DNA from 2 places in the Oceanobacillus alkalisoli genome. Region 1 is predicted to be linked to the other one. Evidence: riboswitches for the same ligand, from Rfam matches in the RefSeq annotation. Region 1 holds a riboswitch; the other holds the start of a gene.
What was found. Region 1 has a riboswitch for S-adenosylmethionine ahead of L3V42_RS03575 (methionine ABC transporter ATP-binding protein). Riboswitches for the same ligand answer to the same signal wherever they lie in the genome.

Region 1 (4,199 bases):
CCTGCGGGGTCTCCAGGCTCGTGCTGTTCCCGCAGGAGTCACCGTCCACCGGGCAACTGAACTGGTAAGACGGTTATTTTAAATAGAAATTATTCCGTCGCGATAAGGATTCAACTCCTGGAATATTAAACAGTAATCTAAATTCGACCTTTCCTGGGAGCAGTCCAGACACCTCGAGACTTCTGCGGGAGGATAGGCCTGGCGAGACCCCGCAGCGCGATAGCGCGAGGGGGCTTGCCGGCCGCTCAGCAGGTGCGAGAAGTGTCTGGACTGCGGACCTCCAGAAGAGAGTTTTGGACACTTACGCTGTATGAAAGTAATCAACAGCTTTATAAAGGAATAATTAGTTATTTCATGGCGCAAAAGTTGAGTAAATAAACGAATAAAGAGGTTATGTCAATGGAATTTTCGAATCGCTTAAAGGAGTTGCCTGTTCAATTTTTCGCAACTCTCGTAGAAAAAGTGACAAAAGCATACGCAGAAGGCCGCGATGTTATTAATTTAGGGCAAGGGAACCCAGATCAGCCGACACCAACCCATATTGTAGAAGCTTTACAAAAAGCGGCGGCAGATCCAAATTCACATCAATACTCACCGTTTCGCGGTACAGTGGAATTGAAGCAAGCAGCAGCTGACTTTTATAAACGGGAATACAATGTCGAACTCGACCCGGAAACAGAAGTCGCTGTTTTATTCGGTACAAAAATCGGTTTAGTCGAATTACCCCTCGCCTTAATGAATGAAGGAGAGATGATGTTACTGCCGGACCCTGGCTATCCAGACTATCTGTCTGGTGTGAAGCTTGCGAATGTGCGGCATGAAGTGATGCCATTACTTCATGAAAATGCATTTCTGCCAGACTATGACAAGCTAACGCCGAAACAGCTAGAAGAAGCGAAATTATTATACTTAAATTATCCGAATAATCCTACGGGAGCTATTGCTTCTAAGGAATTTTTCGAAAAGACGGCACAGCTAGGCCGGGAACACGGCATTGGAATCGTTCATGATATTGCGTACGGTGCGATTGGCTTTGACGGGAAGAAACCGGTTAGTTTTCTTGAGGCAGCAGGTGCGAAAGATATCGGGATTGAGCTGTATACGTTATCGAAAACATATAATATGGCCGGCTGGCGTGTTGGCTTTGCGGTCGGGAATGCGAAAATGATTGAAGCGATCAATCTCTTGCAAGACCATTTATTTGTTAGTCTGTTCCCAGCTGTACAACATGCGGCAGCAATTGCTTTAACCGAGGAACAGTCAAGCGTAAAAAGGTTAGTCGAGTTATATGAGAACAGGAGAAATACATTAATTGCAGCATGTAAACGTATTGGCTGGGAAGTAGAGGCTCCTAGTGGATCGTTCTTTGCCTGGCTGCCGGTTCCAGAAGAATATACGAGTGAAGAGTTTGCCGACTTGCTGTTGGACGAAGCGGATGTGGCCGTTGCTGCAGGAAATGGCTTCGGTGCATACGGGGAAGGTTATATCCGGGTTGGCTTACTCGTTGACGAAGCACGTTTGAAGGAAGCAATCGAACGGATTGAAAAACTGAATATTTTCCCTGACCGAAAAGGTGAAGAAATTAAAAGTTGACGGAATACGATTTTTGCTGTACTCTATATCAATAGAATTAAATAGCTTATATCTCTTATCAAGAGTAGCTGAGGGACTGGCCCGTTGAAGCTCGGCAACCTTTTTATGGTCAACATAAAACAGGTGCTAATTCCAGCAAAACGTCATGTTTTGAAAGATGAGAGAGGACAACTTGCATACATACAAGCCTCTCTTTCTTTGTAAAAAAGAGAGGCTATTTTAATACAAAAAATGTATCACCGACTATTTTTATATCTGGAGACGATTTGGAAGGGAAAGATAGATAGATGATCAAATTAGATAACATCACGAAGATATTCCCATCTAAGAATGGGGATGTGGCAGCAGTCAATAATGTCAGCCTTCATGTGGAAAAAGGTGAAATCCACGGTGTCATTGGTTACAGTGGTGCCGGAAAAAGTACGTTGATCCGGCTCGTCAATTTACTGGAAAAGCCAAACAGCGGAACGGTAACGATCAATGGTACAGAGCTAACAGCTTTATCAAATGAAAACTTGCGGAAAACACGCCAGAAGATCGGCATGATTTTCCAGCATTTCAATTTGATGAAGACTGCCACCGTTTATGAGAACGTGGCAACTCCGCTTAAACTTCTCGGCTACAACAAAGAAGAAGTGAAGAAACGTGTCGAAAAATATTTGGAGATTGTTGATTTAGGAGACAGAAAGAACAATTACCCATCTCAACTCTCTGGTGGACAAAAGCAACGGGTCGCCATTGCGCGTGCATTATCACAGGAACCGGAAATTCTGCTGAGTGACGAAGCGACAAGTGCCCTTGACCCCGAAACAACCAATTCCATTCTTGATTTACTCCTTAAGATTAATGAAGAACTTGGAATAACGATCTTACTCATTACCCATGAGATGAGTGTAATCCAGAAGATTTGTGACGGTGTAACGGTTCTAGAAAATGGGGAAATTGTCGAACAGCGCTCCACCATCGAATTATTCACCGATCCTCGTCATAAAACGACAAAGCGGTTTTTAGATACCATTTCGCAGCGTAAATTATCTGCATCCCTCATCAGCCAATTGAAACTAAATGGTACGGTGACAAGCCTGACCTTTATCGGGGAAAGTGCTGGGGAGCCGCTGCTCGCACAAGTAATTGAAAAGTTTAACGTAAAGCCGAATATTTTAACGGCAAATATTATGGAATTGAAAAACGGTATCGTCGGAAATCTGATCCTTCATCTTATCGGCGAACCGGAACAAATCAACGCCTCCTTGAAGTTCTTAAACGAACAAGGGGTCGCGACAGAAGAAGTGGAGGGAGAATAAAATGGGAAACTTTATCGAACAATGGCTGCCAATTATTGGACAAGCCGTCATGGAAACATTTCAAATGGTCATCATCTCACTGTTTTTCGCGATCTTAATCGGAGTGCCATTAGGAATACTCGTTGTGCTGACGCGACCAGGCCAATCATTGGAAAATAAGTTCGTCTATCAATTCCTGAACTTAGTAATTAACATCGTCCGCTCGATTCCGTTTATTATTTTATTATTCTTCATCCTGCCATTTACAAAATTCTTGGTCGGAACAACAATTGGAGTACAAGGCGTTATCGTGCCGCTTGTTATTTATACAGCGCCATACCTTGCACGCTTACTGGAAAGCTCGCTCCTTGAAGTAGATAGCGGAATTATTGAAGCATATAAAGCAATGGGGATTAAAACGCATAAAATTATTTGGAGCGTCATGCTCCGGGAAGCCCGTCCATCGATCATCTTAGGCTTAACGATTGTAACGATCAGCTTGATCGGTGCAACCGCAATGGCCGGCCTCGTTGGAGCAGGCGGACTCGGTGACTTGGCATATCGTTTCGGTCACTTGCGTTATGAAGTGGACGTCATGTATGCGACGGTCTTTATCTTGATCATCCTTGTTCAAGGAATCCAGTCTCTCGGTAACCGGATTGCTGCACGTCTCAAGAAGGATTAATGGGAAGAAGAAAGCTCAACTTTTAAGGGGGGAGAGGTCTTGACGACTACGACAAAGACGACAGACGCATTTATTGCGAACTTGGAGATAGAGGAAGACTTTCCTTTTCGTGTGGAAGAGTTAGAGGCAAAAGCGAAAGAGAAAATGTCGAAAAACGCATTTGGCTACACCCGTTCTGGAGGCGGAGGGGAGGAGACATTGCGGAAAAACATCGCATCGTTCGAGAAGTATTCGATTGTTCCCCAATATTTAAATGATGTTTCGAATGTGGACACGACTATAGAATTATTTGGTCATACGTACCGTCATCCATTCTTGCTTGCTCCGATCGGGATGCTTAAAACAACGCATGAAGAGGCAGAACTTGCGGTTGCAAAAGCAGCTGCAAAACTGGATGTACCTTATATCCAAAGCACCGTTTCCAGTTACTCGATCGAGGAAGTAAAGGAAGTTTCAGGAAATAGTCCGAAATGGTTCCAGCTGTACTGGTCCAATAACGAAGCTATTTCCTTTAATATGGTAAAACGTGCAGAAGAAGCAGGCTATCAAGCAATCGTTCTAACGGTTGATACGACAATGTTTGGCTGGCGTGAAGAAGATATGAGCAACCGTTTCTCCCCGCTGAAAGCAGGTTACGG
Region 2 (4,199 bases), on a different contig from region 1:
CTTTGGCTACTTCTTTCGCCAAACGAATGGCACTCCGGTTTAGTGGCTCTAATAAATCTTCTTTACCAATAATGCGAAGTTTTTCTCGGTGACCATTATACGTAAATGCTAAGATTACATCGGACCCGGCATTCATAAAATCTCTATAGGTCTGTTTAAGTGCTTCTGGGTTTTCTAGTGCAACTTCAGGCACAAATGACCCTGCTTGTAAATAGCCCCTCCGCTCCAATTCAAATAAATATCCTTCTCCGACAATAACTGTTCCATCTTTCAACCTTTGTTCTAAAGTACGTTTCATTACTTCTCCTCCTTATTTTTTAAAATAAAATATTAAAAAACCCCTTCTTAAGTAAGAAGAGGTTTAATTACAATTTCGGTTTCTCTTCTTATCTTCAAGCGTAACGCTACTGGAATTGGCACAGTGCTTCAAAAAGTCTGTTGCCGAGGTATCAAAGGGCCAGTCCCTCCACCTCTCTAGATAAGAGAATTACATATTTAATTTTGGTAATTTTTACTCTACATAGATTCCGTGTAAAAGTCAAGGGGGATTTAGGAAATATTTTAAAATTAAAATTGTATTTTGTAATAAGATTGATTACAACAAAATAGAGTAAGGGGAGAAAACGATTGATCATTAGGGGAGTTAAATCACCAGATGCAGAAAAGTTAGCTTATCTTATAAAAGAGGTTGGAAATAGTGCAAAGTACATGCTTTGGGAAGCTGATGAAAGAAGGATTCAAGCAGATAACCAATTAGAGATGATTGAAAGTATGCAAGCCAGTGAAAATTCTACAATACTTGTAGCGGAAATGGATGAAGATTTAGTGGGTTATCTTTTCGCCATAGGTGGAAAAGCCCGAAGAAATAAGCATTCTGTTTATATTGTAATCGGCATATTGCAAGGCAAAAGAGAGCAAGGAATTGGAACGAAATTATTTAAAAAGTTGGACCATTGGGCTAAGCAGCATCATATTCACCGATTAGAGTTAACCGTTGCGACGAAGAATGAAGCCGGATTATCGCTGTATAAGAAGGCTGAATTTGAAATGGAAGGGACAAAAAGACACTCTTTACTCATAGATGATGAATTTGTGGTTGAATATAATATGGCGAAATTATTATAGGCAAGTTCAGGTTTTACTTACTTGAATGAATTTCATAATTACCAAAGTCGGCTTTCCCATCACCGTATGTAGTTGGGAACGAACCAACTCAACTACATATGGTGATGGTGAAGCATTAAATACGTATTATGAAATTCATTAACCTAGAATAAATTTTGTGTAAGATTTCTGTTCATGTTAATGAAAATAAATTACCACTTATATCATAATATATTGTCATAAGTGCTAGTGTTTCTTAGGATAGGTAGCATTAACTTACAACGGATAACTAATAAAGTTCGAATTTCGGTTATGTTTAAAGTATGCTTGACATTGTAAATCCTGAGTGTTACTATAGGAAATATCAGAATAAAAGTAATCTTTTTATAGTGAGTATCGTTTGTTATGTAAAGATCTATAACGTATTCGAATACAATTAAATAAATATTTTCTTATCCAGAGAGGTGGAGGGACTGGCCCTTTGATGCCTCGGCAACAGACTTTTTGAAGCACTGTGCCAATTCCAGCAAGCCGATGTGCTTGGTAGATAAGAAGGGTGATAAGTATAATTAAAACCTCTTCTTATTTGAAAAGAAGGGGTTTTTTAGTTTTAAATTAAAAAATACTCTGGAAAGGGGGGATTATGTGGCAAATGTTAATGATAAAAAAATCGCAGACATCGTAACTGAATTAAAAAAATTAAAATATGGAAACTTAATTATAACCGTTCATGATGATGAGATTACCCAAATAGAAACAACAGAGAAAAAACGTTACCAGCCACAAGGTAAAAAACAGCGAACTTCATGAAGTGAGATATCATTCAGTGGAGCTATTACAGAACGTTAATGAGTGATAAATATGCCGATTAGACAACTAAAGGCAGCCTTCTAATCTACTAGAATAGAAAGCTGTCTTTTTTTAATTAAAAAGTAACAAAAAATGGGGGAAATTAATGAGCTATCAACTTGGAATTCTTGATCAAAGTCCAGTATTTGAAGGAAAGACGGCCACCGATGCATTACAAGACACGATTCAATTGGTGAAAGAGGCAGAAGCATGGGGCTATTCTCGGTTCTGGGTGGCAGAGCATCATCATATGGAGCAAGTAGCTGGTTCATCACCAGAAGTATTAATCTCACATTTGTTGGCACATACAAGTTCAATCCAAATAGGATCAGGTGGAGTGATGTTACAACATTATAGTCCATATAAAGTTGCGGAGAACTTTAATCTGTTAGCAAGCCTTGCTCCTGGAAGAGTAGATCTTGGAATTGGAAAAGCACCTGGAGGATTACCATTATCTACAAGAGCTTTACAACATGGAAATTTAAAGAATGGAAATGACTTTAATGAACGCTTAACCTTTTTAAGGGATTTAATTGACGATTCCATCAAAAATAGTCACCCACTTGCAGGTATTCAGGCTTTACCAAAGCCAGAAAAGAAGCCAGAAATTTATTTGCTTGGAGGAAGTACCGTTAGTGCAACTTTTGCAGCGGATTTAGGGGTTAACTTTGTTTTTGCAGGCTTCTTAAATAGTGATGAGGAATTGCTTCAAGAAACAGTTCGAACCTATAAGGATAATTTTAATGAGGGAAAATGTATTGTCGCTTTAGCAGTCTTAGCAGCACCTACACAACAAGAAGCTGAGGAATTAGCAAAAGACCATAAATTATATATCTTACATCTGCATGATGGGAGGACATTAACCGTTCAATCAAAAGAGCAAGTGCAGGCATATAAAAGTCAGGCAGAAGGCCCATTTGAAGTAGAAGAAAAGGCGGCAGATATTATTGCTGGTACGAAAGAATTTGTGAATGGTGAATTGAACCGACTTCATGAAACGTACAAAATAGACGAATTTATTCTACACACTCCGCTGCGGAAAAAAGAAGAACGTCTACGTTCCTTCCAACTACTAAGTCCATTCCAATTAACGAAGAAGGTTGAATCCACAATATATTAAATAAATTAATTGGGGGTAACGATGGGTAAATTAATAAGCAATCCAATTATAGTAAGTGAGTTGTTTATAGACGAAGCTGAGATTCTTCGTCAAGTTTTAAGCGAAAGTTATCAACAGTATGAGCGTTATTATTCGCCGCAAGGATGGAAGGATTATTCAAGGAAAATTGTCTCATCCGTTGACAGTCCAAATGTAGATAAAATATTGGTAGCCAAACGGAATCAGGAAATTATAGGTAGCTTGCAACTATTTAAGTCATCGGAAAAGGCATATGGAAAGCCGGAACTTGAAATTCAAGCACCAATCATTCGATTATTAGCAGTTCTTCCTCGTGCTAGAGGTTATGGTGTTGGAAAAGCATTATTAGCAACTGCCATCAATGAAGTCAAAACTTCTGGGCAATCTAATATGTATTTGCATACAACTGAGTTTATGGATGGAGCGATCCAACTTTATAAGGGGTTCGGTTTTAGAAGAGATGAGTCAAAGGATTTTGTGAGAGAAGATATTTTATGTAAATGCTATAGACTAGATGTTTAGAGGGGGATAATTGTATGATTCAATCTGATTTACAGGAATATTTAATTTCAATTAGGCGTTATTTACATCAGTACCCTGAGTTATCACTCCAAGAATTTGAAACAACGAAATTTATTCAAAAGCAATTACAGGATACTGGGATTCATGTGAGGAAAACAAGCTTAAAAACCGGAGTATTCGCACAATTACAAGGTAAAAGCCCGGGACCGACAATTGCGCTTCGGGCAGATATCGATGCACTGCCGATTGAGGAACAGACGGGCTTATCTTACGCTTCAAAAGTTAAAGGTGTGATGCATGCTTGTGGCCATGATTTCCACACCGCCGCATTAATCGGAGCAGCTTATCTATTAAAAAAAAATCAAAATAAGCTGAAAGGAAATATTAGATTCATTTTTCAGCCAGCTGAAGAGATAGGTGGTGGAGCAGAGCAGGTGATTGATGACGGGCAACTTGAAGGAGTGGAGGCAATTATTGGGCTTCATAATAAGCCTGAGTTACCAGTTGGAACAATTGGTTTAAAAGCAGGACCGGTGATGGCCTCTGTCGATCGCTTTCGGATTACAGTTAAGGGGAAAGGAAGTCA

Region 2: it holds a riboswitch for S-adenosylmethionine, as region 1 does, so the genes downstream of both, L3V42_RS11095 (DUF2292 domain-containing protein) here and L3V42_RS03575 (methionine ABC transporter ATP-binding protein) in region 1, are expected to answer to the same signal.

The regions. Positions count from the first base shown of each region.
Region 1 covers NZ_JAKNRA010000001.1:794,890-799,088, reverse strand. Annotated here, with positions in the region: gene L3V42_RS03580 (pyridoxal phosphate-dependent aminotransferase) at 400-1,593, shown strand; SAM riboswitch class I at 1,646-1,757, shown strand; gene L3V42_RS03575 (methionine ABC transporter ATP-binding protein) at 1,881-2,897, shown strand; gene L3V42_RS03570 (methionine ABC transporter permease) at 2,899-3,561, shown strand; gene L3V42_RS03565 (alpha-hydroxy-acid oxidizing protein) at 3,601-4,199, shown strand, end outside.
Region 2 covers NZ_JAKNRA010000008.1:35,889-40,087, reverse strand. Annotated here, with positions in the region: gene L3V42_RS11105 (homocysteine S-methyltransferase family protein) at 1-298, opposite strand, end outside; SAM riboswitch class I at 384-485, opposite strand; gene L3V42_RS11100 (GNAT family N-acetyltransferase) at 628-1,125, shown strand; SAM riboswitch class I at 1,554-1,658, shown strand; gene L3V42_RS11095 (DUF2292 domain-containing protein) at 1,750-1,914, shown strand; gene L3V42_RS11090 (LLM class flavin-dependent oxidoreductase) at 2,060-3,073, shown strand; gene L3V42_RS11085 (GNAT family N-acetyltransferase) at 3,095-3,613, shown strand; gene L3V42_RS11080 (amidohydrolase) at 3,628-4,199, shown strand, end outside.